2 regions of the Streptomyces sp. NPDC096205 genome follow, and region 1 is predicted to be linked to the other one. Evidence: riboswitches for the same ligand, from Rfam matches in the RefSeq annotation. Region 1 holds a riboswitch; the other holds the start of a gene.
What was found. A riboswitch is a leader RNA that binds a small molecule or an ion and turns the genes downstream of it on or off. The one in region 1 is predicted to bind S-adenosylmethionine.
Positions count from the first base shown of each region.

Region 2: linked by a shared signal. The riboswitch ahead of ACIQ6Y_RS08505 (aminotransferase class V-fold PLP-dependent enzyme) and the one ahead of thrC (threonine synthase) in region 1 are both predicted to bind S-adenosylmethionine.

Region 1 covers NZ_JBIWFS010000006.1:139,457-147,106, forward strand. Annotated here, with positions in the region: gene ACIQ6Y_RS22845 (trehalose-6-phosphate synthase) at 1-595, opposite strand, end outside; gene ACIQ6Y_RS22850 (glucosyl-3-phosphoglycerate synthase) at 665-1,609, opposite strand; SAM riboswitch class I at 1,768-1,915, shown strand; gene thrC (threonine synthase) at 1,934-3,217, shown strand; gene ACIQ6Y_RS22860 (MoaD/ThiS family protein) at 3,214-3,489, shown strand; gene ACIQ6Y_RS22865 (cold-shock protein) at 3,941-4,147, shown strand; gene groL (chaperonin GroEL) at 4,557-6,179, shown strand; gene ACIQ6Y_RS22875 (NADH:flavin oxidoreductase) at 6,352-7,479, shown strand; gene ACIQ6Y_RS22880 (hypothetical protein) at 7,483-7,650, opposite strand, start outside.
Region 2 covers NZ_JBIWFS010000002.1:458,278-465,927, forward strand. Annotated here, with positions in the region: gene ACIQ6Y_RS08490 (hypothetical protein) at 1-88, opposite strand, end outside; gene ACIQ6Y_RS08495 (rhomboid family intramembrane serine protease) at 244-990, shown strand; gene ACIQ6Y_RS08500 (Lrp/AsnC family transcriptional regulator) at 987-1,268, shown strand; gene ACIQ6Y_RS08505 (aminotransferase class V-fold PLP-dependent enzyme) at 1,345-2,706, opposite strand; SAM riboswitch class IV at 2,852-2,969, opposite strand; gene trpD (anthranilate phosphoribosyltransferase) at 3,059-4,123, opposite strand; gene ACIQ6Y_RS08515 (cytochrome bc complex cytochrome b subunit) at 4,267-5,904, opposite strand; gene ACIQ6Y_RS08520 (Rieske 2Fe-2S domain-containing protein) at 5,901-6,959, opposite strand; gene ACIQ6Y_RS08525 (c-type cytochrome) at 6,956-7,650, opposite strand, start outside.

The sequences.
Region 1 (7,650 bases):
CGCCGAGCATGCCCTTCAGGAGCTGGGCGGAGATGTCGTCCGGGAGCATGCGGAAGTACTCGGGCGGGGCCCAGGGGGTGTGGGAGAAGTGGCCGATGCGCAGGTCGGTGCGCAGGGTGCGCAGGAGGCCCGGGACCAGGGCGAGGTGGTAGTCCTGGACGATCACTGCCGCGCCCTCGGCCGCCTCGGCGGCGAGCGCTTCCGCGAAGGCCCGGTTGTAGGTTTCGTAGGAACTCCACTGGCGGCGGAAGTCCTCGTCGAAGACCGGTTCCAGTGGGGTCTGGTACAGCATGTGGTGGACGAACCAGAGGACCGAGTTGGCGATGCCGTTGTAGGCGTCGGCGTGGACGTCGGCCGGGATGTCCAGCATGCGGACGCCCGGCTCGCCCTCGCCGCGGCGGACGGCCTCGCGGTCGCCGTCGGACAGGGCCGAGCAGACCCAGAGGGCGCCGGCGTCCGGGCCGATCGCGGAGAGGCCGGAGACCAGTCCGCCACCGCCGCGTCTTGCGTGCAGCGCGCCGTCCTCGCGCAGTTCGTACGAGACCGGGCCGCGGTTGGACGCGACCAGCACCTGTGCACCGTGCGTGGAAGCCATAGCCCTCAACCTAGCCCGGCCCGGAAACGCTCAAACGCGCGTATCAGCCGGATACGGAGAGTTCGGGCGTCACGCGACCTTGCGTGACGCGTACTCTGCGATCTCCAGCATCGGCGGACGCTCCTCGGTGTCCACGGAGTAGGTGCGGGCCTCGAAGCCGTCCTCGCCCCGTTCGAACTGGGTGAGGGCGGGGCGGATGAGGTGGCCGCGGGCCAGGCGGAGCTGGGCCGTGCGGTAGATCGCCGCCGCCATGCGGCCCAGGGCCTGGCCGTCCTGGTGGCGGTGCTTGCGGACGCCGACGTCGACCTGGGCGAGGGCGTCCAGGCCCACCAGGTGCAGGGAGTCCACGAGCATGCCCAGCTCCACGCCGTAGCCGACGGGGAAGGGGAGCTGTTCGAGGAGGCTGCGGCGGGCCGCGTACTCGCCGCCCAGGGGCTGGACGAAGCCGGCGAGCTGGGGCCAGTGCATGTTGAGCAGGGGGCGGGCCATCAGCTCGGTGACGCGGCCGCCCTGGCCCTGGGCGCCGGCCAGGGGGCGGTCGTACATGCCCTTGACCAGGTCCACGTCGGGGTCGGTGAGCAGGGGGCCGACGATGCCGGAGACGAAGTCCGAGGAGAACTCCTTCAGGTCGGCGTCGATGAAGCAGACGATGTCCCCGCTGGTGACGAGGAGCGAGCGCCAGAGCACTTCGCCCTTGCCGGGGACGGACGGGATGCGGGGGAGGATGTCGTCGCGGTGGACGACCTTGGCGCCTGCCGCTGCGGCGACCTCCGCGGTGCGGTCGGTGGAGGCCGAGTCGACCACGACTATCTCGTCGACGAGGGGGACCTGCTGCATCAGGTCGTGGCGGATGATCGCGACGATGTCGCCGACCGTCTCCTCCTCGTTGAGCGCGGGCAGCACGACGGAGACCCTCAGGCCGCTCGCGCGCTTCGCGGCCAGGATCTGGTGGAGCGGGCGGTCGGTGACGGACCAGGAGCGAGTGGTCAGCCAGCGCTCGACTTCTTCCAGCACAGCCTGCGGCTCCTCTGCGTTCTCTCGGCGAGGGGGTCGGAAGTGATCCATCTCGCGGTTCGGACGGCTATCTCAACTGTCCTGGCCTTCGGTTACAGTCTTGAACAACGCTGATGACCATCGCATGTCGGGGGTCCTCCGCGTGGACAACTCCATACCGCTCATCCAGAGGGGCAGAGGGATACGGCCCGATGAAGCCCCGGCAACCCTCCAGTCGGTTCTCCTGACATTCGTGCAGCGAGGCTCCCGGCTAGGGAAGGTGCCAAATCCGTCTCACGGCGAGATGCGTCGTGAGGAAGATGAGGAGAAAGGGCCTCGCCTCACATGGCTGCGCAGACTGTTGCAACCTCCACCGATTCCACCGTCGACCTCGGGCCGGCCGCCGCCCTGAGCTGTCGCGAGTGCGGGCACCAGGTGCCCCTCGGACCCCTCTTCGCCTGCGAGGAGTGCTTCGGACCGCTGGAGATCGCGTACGACTTCTCCTCCTACGACGCCGAAGAGCTGCGCAAGCGGATCGAGTCCGGCCCCGCGAACATCTGGCGGTACGCGCCGCTGCTGCCGGTGCCCGCCGACGTGGCCGAGAAGCCCAACCTGAACCCCGGCTGGACCAAGCTCGTGCAGGCAGACAACCTGGCGCGCGAGCTGGGCGTGACCGGCGGGCTGTTCATCAAGGACGACTCCGGCAACCCGACTCATTCCTTCAAGGACCGGGTCGTCGCGCAGGCTCTCGAGGCCGCGCGTGCCTTCGGGTTCACCACCCTCTCGTGCTCCTCCACCGGCAACCTGGCCGGCGCGGTGGGTGCCGCCGCCGCTCGTGCCGGTTTCCGCTCGTGCGTGTTCATCCCGCACGACCTGGAGCAGGGCAAGGTCGTCATGGCCGCGGTCTACGGCGGCGAACTCGTCGGCATCGAGGGCAACTACGACGACGTCAACCGCTTCTGCTCCGAGCTCATCGGCGACCCGGCGGGCGAGGGCTGGGGCTTCGTCAACGTCAACCTGCGCCCGTACTACGCGGAAGGGTCCAAGACCCTCGCGTACGAGATCTGCGAGCAGCTCGGCTGGCGGCTGCCCGACCAGATCGTGGTGCCCATCGCCTCGGGCTCGCAGCTGACGAAGATCGACAAGGGGCTCCAGGAGCTGATCAAGCTCGGGCTCGTCGAGGACAGGCCGTACAAGATCTTCGGTGCGCAGGCCGAGGGCTGCTCGCCGGTGTCCACCGCCTTCAAGGCCGGGCACGACGTGGTGCGCCCGCAGAAGCCGGACACCATCGCCAAGTCGCTGGCCATCGGCAACCCGGCCGACGGGCCGTACGTCCTGGACATCGCGCGCCGCACCGGCGGTTCTGTGGAGGACGTGACCGACGAGCAGATCGTCGACGCGATCAAGCTGCTCGCCCGGACCGAGGGCATCTTCGCCGAGACGGCCGGCGGTGTGACCGTCGGCGTGACGAAGAAGCTGATCGACAGCGGTGTCCTCGACCCCTCGCTGACCACCGTCGTCCTCAACACGGGTGACGGCCTGAAGACCCTCGACGCGGTGGCCGGTACCGGTCTGACCGCCACCATCCGCCCCAACCTGGACTCCTTCCGAGAGGCTGGCCTCGCATGAGCGTGACCGTCCGCATCCCCACCATCCTGCGCACCTACACCGGCGGTCAGGCCGAGGTTCCCGCCCAGGGCGCGAACCTCGCCGAGGTCATCGCCGACCTGGAGAAGAACCACACGGGCATCGCCGCCCGGGTGCTCGACGACCAGGGCAAGCTGCGCCGGTTCGTGAACGTGTACGTCAACGACGACGACGTGCGCTTCGAGCAGGGGCTGGAGACCGCGACCCCGGACGGGGCCGGCGTCTCCATCATTCCGGCGGTCGCCGGCGGCTGAGACCCGCCCGCCCATTACCTTCGGTAAGGGTGGTCACCGAGAGTTCATCGAATTGCCCCCTCCGTGAGAGAAGCGGAGGGGGCAATTCTGCATGGTTGAGCACGGTAGAGTTGGGGAAGCCCGCCGCCTCCGTATGCCGGGTGCATATGAAGTCCGCTCGAGGATCCGTCGAGAACCGACGAGAAGCAGCCAAAGTGCCCGGCGGTTTTGCGCCTTTCGCTCCTTATGTGCGGCCCGACTTGCCCTGAAACAGGGTGAATTCTTGGCAAACTCCCGAACGCCTGCGTCCTGAATTCTCGTCCGATTGACCTGTTGCAGACGGCAGTTGGACAGATACATTCAGCCGCGGTCGACGCGTTCCGGCGCACGCCCCCGGCCAATGGGGGGTGAGGTCTGACCCGGGTCCGCGAAGTGTGGATCTGTGCAAGGGCCAGTAATAGGGGAGTTAGGCATGGCTCAGGGCACCGTCAAGTGGTTCAACGCGGAGAAGGGGTACGGCTTCATCGCGGTCGACGGTGGTGCGGACGTCTTCGTCCACTACAGCGCGATTCAGATGGACGGGTACCGCACCCTGGAAGAAGGCCAGCGAGTCGATTTCGAGATCTCGCAGGGCCAGAAGGGGCCGCAGGCGGACATGGTCCGGCTGGCGACCAGCTGAAGCACGCGTCGACTCACTGCGCGACGTTCTTCTTCGAAGGGCCCGCACCTCCCGGGGTGCGGGCCCTTCGTCCTGCCCGCAGTCTCCTGGACGTGCCGCTCGCCCGTGTCCTGTTCGCCTCCGGCTGATCCCCCCGGCCCGAACCCCGCGCCTGCGGCTGATCCCCCCGGCCCGAACCCCGCGCCTGCGGCTGATCCCCCCGGCCCGAACCCCGAGAGCCGCTTGCACTCGCAGGGGGCGAGTGCTAATCATTGCGTTAGCACTCTGAAGGTGAGAGTGACAACGAAGGACCGGGTCGGTGAGGCCGCAGGCCAAGTGGGGCAAGGAACCACGGGGCAGGCAGGCCGTCCGTCGCGGGCGCGGGCGCGGTCCGAAGGAATCACCCCCAGTCCTGGAGGGACCACTTCACATGGCCAAGATCATCGCGTTCGACGAGGAGGCGCGGCGCGGCCTCGAGCGCGGCATGAACCAGCTCGCGGACGCCGTCAAGGTGACGCTCGGCCCCAAGGGTCGCAACGTCGTCCTCGAGAAGAAGTGGGGCGCCCCCACGATCACCAACGATGGTGTCTCCATCGCCAAGGAGATCGAGCTCGAGGACCCGTACGAGAAGATCGGCGCCGAGCTGGTCAAGGAAGTCGCCAAGAAGACGGACGACGTCGCCGGCGACGGTACGACCACCGCCACCGTTCTCGCCCAGGCGCTCGTGCGCGAGGGTCTGCGCAACGTGGCCGCCGGTGCCAACCCGATGGCTCTCAAGCGCGGCATCGAGAAGGCCGTCGAGGCCGTCTCCGGTGCGCTGCTCGACCAGGCCAAGGAGGTCGAGACCAAGGAGCAGATCGCCTCCACCGCCTCCATCTCCGCCGCCGACACGCAGATCGGCGAGCTCATCGCCGAGGCGATGGACAAGGTCGGCAAGGAAGGCGTCATCACCGTCGAGGAGTCGCAGACCTTCGGTCTGGAGCTCGAGCTCACCGAGGGCATGCGCTTCGACAAGGGCTACATCTCCGCCTACTTCGCGACCGACATGGAGCGCATGGAGGCGGTGCTCGAGGACCCGTACATCCTCATCGCCAACTCCAAGATCTCCTCGGTCAAGGACCTGCTCCCGCTCCTGGAGAAGGTCATGCAGTCGGGCAAGCCGCTGCTGATCATCGCCGAGGACGTCGAGGGCGAGGCCCTGTCGACCCTGGTCGTCAACAAGATCCGCGGCACCTTCAAGTCCGTCGCCGTCAAGGCCCCGGGCTTCGGTGACCGCCGCAAGGCCATGCTCGGCGACATCGCCATCCTCACGGGCGGCGAGGTCATCTCCGAGGAGGTCGGCCTCAAGCTGGAGAACGCGACCCTGGACCTCCTGGGCCGCGCCCGCAAGGTCGTCATCACCAAGGACGAGACCACCATCGTCGACGGCGCCGGCTCCTCGGAGCAGGTGGGCGGCCGCGTGAACCAGATCCGCGCCGAGATCGAGAACAGCGACTCCGACTACGACCGCGAGAAGCTCCAGGAGCGCCTGGCGAAGCTCGCGGGCGGCGTGGCCGTCATCAAGGCCGGTGCCGCCACCGAGGTGGAGCTCAAGGAGCGCAAGCACCGCATCGAGGACGCCGTTCGCAACGCGAAGGCGGCCGTCGAGGAGGGCATCGTCGCCGGTGGTGGCGTGGCCCTGCTGCAGGCCTCCCAGGTCTTCGAGAAGCTGGAGCTCGAGGGTGACGAGGCGACCGGCGCCAACGCCGTGAAGCTCGCGCTGGAGGCCCCGCTGAAGCAGATCGCCGCCAACGGTGGTCTCGAGGGTGGCGTCATCGTCGAGAAGGTGCGCAACCTTCCCGTCGGCCACGGCCTCAACGCCGCGACCGGTGAGTACGTCGACATGATCGCCGAGGGCATCATCGACCCGGCGAAGGTGACCCGCTCTGCCCTGCAGAACGCCGCCTCCATCGCCGCGCTGTTCCTGACCACCGAGGCCGTCATCGCCGACAAGCCGGAGAAGGCCGCTGCGCCGGCCGGCGGCGGCATGCCGGGCGGTGACATGGACTTCTGATCCTCCCGAGGATCAGCGGCAGTCCTGCGCACGAGGGCGGCACTTCCTGTCTCCGACAGGGGGTGCCGCCCTTCGGCGTGTCCGGGGTCATAGGCAGGTACTTAAGAACCTGCAAGAATGCGCACTCACATACCGACCGGTTTCACCGGCGCACGACCTGAGGAGCCCCCACGTGAGCGTCACCGAGTCCCCCGCCTCCCGCGCCGCCGCGGTGCTGTCCCGGCCGATCACGCTGAACGGCCTCACCGTCCCCAACCGGATCGTGATGGCCCCCATGACCCGCATGTTCTCCCCGGGCGGCATACCGGGTGAGGACGTGCGCTCCTACTACGCCCGCCGCGCCGCGGCCGGCGTCGGCCTGATCGTCACCGAGGGCACCTACGTCGGCCACGACTCGGCCGGCAACAGCCGCCGCGTCCCGCGCTTCCACGGCGAGGAGCAGCTGGCGGGCTGGGCGAAGGTCGCCGAGGACGTGCACGCGGCCGGCGGCACGATCGTCCCGCAGCTGTGGCACATCGGCATGGTCCGCAACCAGGGCGACGGCCCGTTCCCCGACGCCCCCGCCATGGGCCCCTCCGGCCTGGTCACCGCGGGCGCCGAGCCCACGGGTAAGGCCATGACCCAGCAGGACCTGGGCGACGTCGTCGCCGCGTTCGCGCGGGCCGCCGCGGACGCCGAGCGCATCGGCTTCGACGGCGTGGAGATCCACGGCGCCCACGGCTACCTCGTCGACCAGTTCCTGTGGGCCGGCACCAACCGCCGTACCGACGCCTACGGCGGTGACGCGGTGGCCCGCACCAAGTTCGCCGCCGAGATCGTCGCCGCGGTGCGGGAGGCCGTCTCCCCCGAGTTCCCCGTCATCTTCCGCTACTCGCAGTGGAAGCAGCAGGACTACACCGCCCGCCTCGCCGAGACGCCCGAGGAGCTGGAGGCCGTCCTCACCCCGCTCGCGGCGGCCGGCGTCGACGTCTTCCACGCCTCCACCCGGCGCTACTGGCTCCCCGAGTTCGACGGCTCCGACCTGAACCTGGCCGGCTGGACGAAGAAGCTCACCGGCAAGCAGGTCATCTCCGTCGGCTCGGTCGGCCTCGACGGCGACTTCATCGGGGCGTTCCAGGGCGAGGGCGCGCCGCTCGGCAGCATCGACAACCTCCTGGACCGGCTGGAGTCCGACGAGTTCGACATGGTCGCCGTCGGCCGCGCGCTGCTCCAGGACCCGGAGTGGGCGGCCAAGGTGCTCGCCGACCGGACGGCCGAGCTCAAGCCGTACGACGCCGCCGCGCTGAAGACCCTCAGCTGACCTTCACAGGCTGCCGTTCAGCGGCTCGATGTCGACGCGGACCGGGGTGCCCCAGACACGCAGCACCTCGTAGTCGGTGAACTCGTGGACGAGCCGGTACGCCATCGCGGCCCGGGGGCCCCGGCGCTGGGCCGCGAGGTAGAGCTCCGCCTCGCGGCGGTCCCGCCGGGG
Region 2 (7,650 bases), on a different contig from region 1:
TCGACGAGCGGGTCACATCGAAGCGGGTGAGATTGCCGCACAGGGTGCAGCGCCACCGGGTCGTGGCGGTCGGCAGGGGAACCGTCATCGTGACTGTTCGCTTCCTTCTAGTCTCCGTGATGCACCGGCTTACCGGCGCGTGTGGCTCGTAACCCTACGGCCTGCCGACGACACCATGCCCGTCTGTCCACGGCGGCGAGGCGATCTGTGTGTATGCGTCCGGTTACGCCATGCTCTGGGGTCATGGTCAGCAACTGGAGCGCGGTGGCCGGGCGGGCGGCCCAGGCGATGCGGCGGCCGACGGCGCCGATGACATACGCACTGATCGGCCTGTGCTGCCTGATCTTCCTGATCGGCCCGGCGGCGGGCCTGAACCCGGCCTACGGCTCCGGGGAGGAGCTCTTCGCCGCCCAGCGGGCCTACTTCCGGCGCTGGGGGGTGATCCCCGCCGAGCTGTTCGAGGGCGCGGCGGGCTCCGCGCTGACCCCGGCGACGGCGCTGTTCGTGCACGGCAGCTGGGTGCATCTGCTCGGCAACATGCTGTTCCTCTACGTCTTCGGCATGATGACCGAGGAACGCATGGGGCGGATCGAGTTCACCCTCTTCTATCTCGGCTGCGGCTATCTCGCCCTGCTGGGCTACGCGGCCGCCAACGCCGACTCCGACCAGTCGCTGGTGGGGGCCTCCGGGGCGATCTCCGCCGTGCTGGGCGCGTTCCTGGCCCTGTTCCCCAGGGCCAGGGTGACCAGCCTGCTGCCGTTCCTGTTCTTCCTGCCGCTGCGGTTCCCCGCGTGGGTCGTGCTCCCCTTCTGGGCGGCCCTGCAGTGGCTCGCCGCGGGACGCGCCCCGGACGGGCCCGGGGTGGCGTATCTGGCCCACCTGGTGGGCTTCGGGCTGGGCTTCTGCTACGCGTGGGCCCGGTACGGCCGTACGACTAGAGTGAAGGCCAGCCCGTCGACGCCGGCCCGTGAGGGAGAGAACCAACCGTGATCACCGCGATCGTCCTCATCAAGACCAGCGTGGACCGCATTCCCGAGATCGCCGAGCAGATCGCTTCGCTGGAGACGGTGAGCGAGGTCTTCTCCGTCACGGGGACGTACGACCTGATCGCCATGGTCCGGGTGCGGGAGCACGAGGACCTGGCGGATGTCATCCCTGGGCGGATCAGCAAGATTCCTGGGGTCGAGGCGACGGACACGCATGTGGCGTTCCGGACGTACTCGCAGCATGACCTCGAGGCGGCTTTTGCGATCGGGCTGGATTCCTGACGCCTACCGACTCGGGGGTGCGGGCTTTTGCGCGTCTGCGGGTTGTCGTGGGTTGCTCGCGCAGTTCCCCGCGCCCCTAGCGCACTGGTACGCAGCGACCCTCCTCCGTGCGGTACGTCCACTTGGCCCCCTTCGTCACCAGCTCCTTGACGGCGGTGACGAACCTGTCCACGTGCTCGTCGGGCGTGCCCGCTCCGAAGCTCACTCGGATGGCGTTGAGGGACTTCTCGCCCGGGGCGGCCTCGGGGGCGCCGCATTCGCCCTGGGTCTGGGGGTCGGTGCCGAGGAGGGTGCGGACGAGGGGGTGGGCGCAGAAGAGGCCGTCGCGGACGCCGATGCCGTACTCGGCGGAGAGGGCGGCGGCGAAGTGGGAGCTGTTCCAGCCCTCGACCACGAAGGAGATCACGCCGACCCGCGGGGCGTCGTCGCCGAAGAGGGAGAGGATCTTCACCTCGGGGACCTCGGCGAGGCCCTCGCGGACCTTGGCGATCAAATGCTCCTCGCGGGCGACCAGGATGTCCCAGCCCGCCTCGGTGAGGGCCTTGCAGGCGGAGGCGATGGAGTAGACGCCGATGACGTTCGGGGAGCCGGCCTCGTGACGGGCCGCGCTCTCGTGCCACTCGACGGCGACGCCGCCGTCCTCGCGGCGGGTGACCTTGCGGCTGGCGCCGCCGCCCGCGAGGTAGGGCTCGGCCTCGCGCAGCCAGTCGGCGCGGCCGGCGAGGACGCCGGAGCCGAAGGGGGCGTACAGCTTGTGGCCGGAGAAGGCGACCCAGTCGACGTCGAGGTCACGGACGGAGACCGGGTGGTGCGGGGCCAGCTGGGCGGCGTCCAGGACGATCCGGGCGCCATGGGCGTGCGCGGCGGCGGCCAGCTCACGGACCGGCCACAGCTCACCGGTGACGTTCGAGGCGCCGGTCACGCACACCAGGGCCGGTCCGTACGGGTCGCGGTCGGCGAGGGCGCGCTCCAGGGTCTGAACGGCCTGGCGCGGGGTGCGCGGGGCGTCGAGGTAGGTGACCCGGGCGTCCTGCCAGGGCAGCAGTGAGGCGTGGTGCTCGGTCTCGAAGACGAAGACCTCGCAGTCGGCGGGCAGGGCTCGGGCCAGCAGGTTCAGGGAGTCGGTGGTGGAGCGGGTGAAGACCACCTGGTCGTCGGCGCGGCAGTCCAGGAACTCGGCGACCGTCACGCGGGCGTTCTCGAACAGGTCGGTGGACAGCTGGGAGAGGTAGCCGGCGCCGCGGTGGACGCTGCCGTAGTACGGGGCGTACGCGGCCACGTCGTCCCAGACCCGCTGGAGGGCGGGGGCGCTGGCCGCGTAGTCGAGGGCCGCGTAGGTGACCTCGCCGCCGGTGACGAGCGGGACGGTGACATCCCGGCCCAGAACGGACAGAGGGGCACAAACGGACTGGTCGGCGGCAGCGGTGGAGACGGACATGGCGGAACTCCCGTGAGAGAGGCCCCGTAAGAGGTACGGGGAGGAAGGAAAAGGGGTGTGCGGAGGCGGGGCTCGGCGGCCCTAACGCATTCGCTTGCTCACGGGAGACTCCCTCGAACGACCCAGGACCCCTGGTTTCGCGAGGGGTCCGCGCTTGCCGCAGGCCTTGCTGCCGTGCGGCCTGGTCTTCACCCGGGGCACCCCGCCACGGACGGAGGGTTGCCGGACAGTCGGCCGGGGCCTCATGACTGTCACTCATGACCTGGTACAGGAACGTACGCGAAAAGATCGTCGCCCCGCAACCCGTGTCCGGATCGCGGGACGACAGTCGTCGTACGGTCAGGCGTCGCGGTCAGGCGTTGCTGACCGCCACCCAGCGGTCGAGCGTCCGCCTGGCCGCGCCCGAGTCGATCGACTCCGCGGCCTTCGCCATGCCGGCCCGGAGCTGCTCGGCCAGCGGGGCGCCGGTGGGCTCCAGGGCGACCAGCGCGGCCGCCGAGTTCAGCAGGACGGCGTCACGGACCGGGCCGGTCTCGCCGTCGAGCAGACGGCGGGCGACCTCGGCGTTGTAGGAGGCGTCGGCGCCGCGCAGGGCCTCGACCGGGACCAGGTCCAGGCCGACCTCACGCGGGTCGAAGGACTCCTCGGTGACCTGGCCGTCGCGGACCACCCAGACGCGGGAGGTGGCCGTGGTGGTGAGCTCGTCCAGGCCGTCGTCGCCGCGGAACACCAGCGAGGAGTTGCCGCGCTCGGCGAGGACGCCCGCGACGATCGGCGCCATGCGCGCGTGCGCGACACCGACGGCCTGGGCTCTCACCTTGGCCGGGTTGGTCAGCGGGCCGAGGAAGTTGAAGGTGGTGCGGATGCCCAACTGGCCGCGGGCGGCCGCCACATGACGCAGCGCCGGGTGGAACTTCACCGCGAAGCAGAAGGTGATGCCGGCCTCCTCGGCGACCTCGGCCACCCGCGCGGGGGTCAGCTCCAGGTTGACGCCGAGCTTCTCCAGCACGTCGGAGGCGCCCGAGGCGGAGGACGCGGCGCGGTTGCCGTGCTTGACGACCTTCGCGCCGGTGCCGGCCACCACGATGGAGGACATGGTGGAGATGTTCACCGTCTTGGCGCCGTCGCCGCCGGTGCCGACGATGTCGACCGTGTCGCCGGGCACCTCGATGACATTGGCGTGCTCGTACATCGCACGCACCAGGCCCGTGATCTCCTCGACGGTCTCGCCCTTGGCGCGCAGCGCCACCGCGAAGCCGGCGATCTGCGCGTCGGTGGCCTCGCCGCGCATGATCCGGTCCATCGCCCACGCGGTCGCCTCCGCGCTCAGGTCGTACCCGTCCAGCAGGGCGTTCAGCACCTCGGGCCAGGAACGGCCCGCCGCGGTGTCGCCTCCAGCGGGGGTCACAGCGCTCATCAGCCGCTCCTAGTGAGTACGAGAAAAATACGGTGTCCGGGTCGTGAAGACTCCTGCACCCACCCTATCCAGCCGACGGCACGGCGAAGGGCCCCCGTCCGAACACCGGACGGGGGCCCTTCACTGTGTGGCGAGCGCAGCGATCAGTGGTGGCCGTGGCCGCTCGTGATCTCCTTGTACTCCTCGACAGTCGGCTTCGGGATCTGGGAGTCCTCGCCGTAGTACGCGTTGCTCAGCTTCGCGCGCAGCTTCTCGGAGCCCTTCACCTTGCGCTCGACGCCGTTCTCGTCGACCGTGGGGCCGATCTCCGCCGGCTTGTACTGCTCGTGCGCGGTGAGCGTGTGCAGCGCCTCCTGGCTGAGCGGCTCGTGCACCTCGATGAACTCACCGTGCGGCAGGCGCTTGATCGTGCCGGTCTCGCGACCGTGCAGGACCTTGTCCTTGTCACGGCGCTGCAGGCCGAGGCAGATCCGCTTGGTGAGGATGAACGCGATGACCGGTCCGGCGAAGAAGCCGATCCGGACGAACCACGTGACCGCGTTGATCGACAGGTGGAAGTGGGTGGCCCAGAGGTCGTTTCCACCGCCGACCAGCGTGATCATGTACAGCGTGATCCAGGCGACGCCGAACGCGGTGCGCGTCGGGGCGTTGCGCGGACGGTCCAGGATGTGGTGCTCGCGCTTGTCGCCGGTGATCCAGGACTCGATGAACGGGTAGACCGCGAGCGCGATCAGCACCACACCGAACAGGACCAGCGGGATGAACACGCCCAGGACCAGCGTGTGGCCCCAGAGGTTGATCTCCCAGCCCGGGAAGAAGCGGATGAGACCCTCGGCGAAGCCCATGTACCAGTCGGGCTGGGCGCCGGTGGACACCTGGTCCGGACGGTAGGGGCCCATCGCCCAGATCGGGTTGATCTGCGCGATCGCCGCGATGGCCGCGATGACACCGAAGACCAGGAAGAAGAAGCCTCCGGCCTTGGCCATGTAGACCGGCAGCAGCGGCATGCCGACGACGTTCTTGTTCGTCTTGCCGGGACCCGCGAACTGCGTGTGCTTGTGGTAGAAGACCAGGATCAGGTGGCCGACCACCAGACCGAGCATGATGCCCGGCAGCAGCAGGATGTGGATCGAGTAGAAGCGGGCCACGAAGTCGGTGCCCGGGAACTCGCCGCCGAACAGGAACATCGAGATGTACGTGCCCACGATCGGCGTCGACAGGATCGCGCCCTGCGTGAAGCGGACACCGGTGCCGGAGAGCAGGTCGTCCGGGAGCGAGTAGCCGGTGAAACCGGTGAACATGCCCAGGACGAACAGCAGGAAGCCGAACAGCCAGTTGATCTCACGCGGCTTGCGGAACGCGCCCGTGAAGAACACGCGCATCATGTGCACGAACATGCCGGCGAGGAAGATCAGCGCGGCCCAGTGGTGGATCTGCCGGATGAGCAGACCGCCACGGACGTCGAAGCTGATGTCCAGCGTGGAGGAGAACGCCTCCGACATGAGCTGGCCCTGCAGCGGCACGTAACTGCCGTGGTACTCCACCTCGTTCATCGACGGGTGGAAGAACAGCGTCAGGTACACACCCGTGAGGATGATGATGATGAAGCTGTAGAGGCAGATCTCACCCAGCATGAACGACCAGTGGTCGGGGAAGATCTTGCGCATGTTGGCCTTGGCCAGGGAGTAGATCCCGAGCCGGCCGTCGGCCCAGTCGGCGATCCGCTCGCCGGCCGGTGCCTTCCCGCGTGCGCGGGAGTCGGTGGTCTGGTTGGTGCTCATCCGCGCTCCCAGAAGGCAGGGCCGACGGGCTCGTCGAAGTCGCTGAGCGCCTCGAGGTAGCCCTCGTCGTTCACGCCGATGCGCAGCTGCGGCAGGGCGTGACCGGCGGGACCGAAGATCACCCGGGCACCGTCGGACAGGTCGAAGGTGGACTGGTGGCAGGGACACAGCACGTGGTGCGTCTGCTGCTCGTACAGCGAGATCGGGCAGCCCACGTGGGTGCAGATCTTGGAGAACGCCACGATGCCTTCGTGCGACCAGTCGAGCTCGCGCTTGTCCTTGATGTCCTCCGGCTGGAGCCGGACGATCATCAGGGCCGCCTTGGCGATCTCGTTCTGGAAGTCGTGGTCGTGCTCCTCCAGGCCCTCGGGCTTGGCGAAGGTCAGCGAACCCACGGCCACGTCGGAGGGACGCAGCGGCTCGTTGGTGTTCATGTTGACGAGCAGCTTGCCCTTGCGCCACAGGGTGTGACGCAGCTTGTCCTCGGGCAGCGGGCCGAGGTCGCGCAGCAGCACGACACCGGACAGCGGCACCAGGGTGAGCGCACCGAACATGGTGTTGCGGATCAGCTTGCGCCGGCCGATCGCCGACTCCTTGGCGCCTTGGCGGAAGTCCTCGTGGACCTTCGCGCGGACCTCTTCGGACGCCGCGATCGGGTGACGGTCGTCGGCGACCTCCACGTCGGACATCAGGGTGCGGGCCCAGTGGACCGCGCCCGCGCCGATGCAGAACAGGGCCGTGCCGAGGGTCAGACCCAGCGCGAAGTTCAGCGCGTTGAGGTGACCGATCGGGAAGACGAAGACGGCCTTGTCGTGCGGGATCGCCACGTACGAGGCGATGAAGCCGACGGTGGCCAGCATCGACACCGTGAACAGCAGGGCGACCGCGCGCTCGGACCGCTTGGCGGCCCGCTCGTCGATGTCCTGGATCCGGTGCTCGTGGGGCGGCAGGCCCGGGTCCGCGAACGGGTTCTTCTCGTCCGCGACGCTCACCGCGCCGTGCGCGGTGCCCTGCTCAGCGGGCAGGTTCTCTTCTGGAATGTCTTGGCTACTCATGACTTCTTGGCCTTTGCGGTCCGAGCGGCGACCCAGACGGCGACCGCGATCATCGCGCCGAGGCCGAAGACCCAGGAGAAGAGGCCTTCGGTGACCGGCCCGAGGCCGCCCAGCTCGAGACCACCGGGGTTCTCGGTGTCGTCGCCGTTGACCGCGTCGAGGTACGCGATGATGTCCTTCTTGTTCTGCTCCGACAGCGTGGTGTCGGGGAACGAGGGCATGTTCTGCGGGCCGGTCTGCATGGCCTCGTAGAGGTGCTTGGGGTCGACGCCCTCGAGCGTCGGAGCGTACTTGCCCTTGGTGAGCGCGCCACCCTTGCCGGTGAAGTTGTGGCACTGCGCGCAGTTGGTGCGGAAGAGCTCGCCGCCCTTGGCGATGTCCGCGCCCTCCGGGCCGTACTGCTCGTCGGTCGGGACCGACGGGCCGGCGCCCAGCGAGGCGATGTACGCCGCGAGCTGGTCGATCTGGGCCTGCGAGTAGATGTTCTTCTTCCGCGGCACCTGGGCGCCCTGGGAGGTCGCCGCCGGCATACGGCCGGTGCCGACCTGGAAGTCGACGGCCGCGGCGCCCACGCCGACCAGGCTCGGACCGTCGGAGGTGCCCTGACCGCCGGTGCCGTGGCAGCTGGCGCAGCCTACGGCGTAGAGCTTCTTGCCCTCGTCGATGGTGAGGGACTGGGCTGTTTCATCGG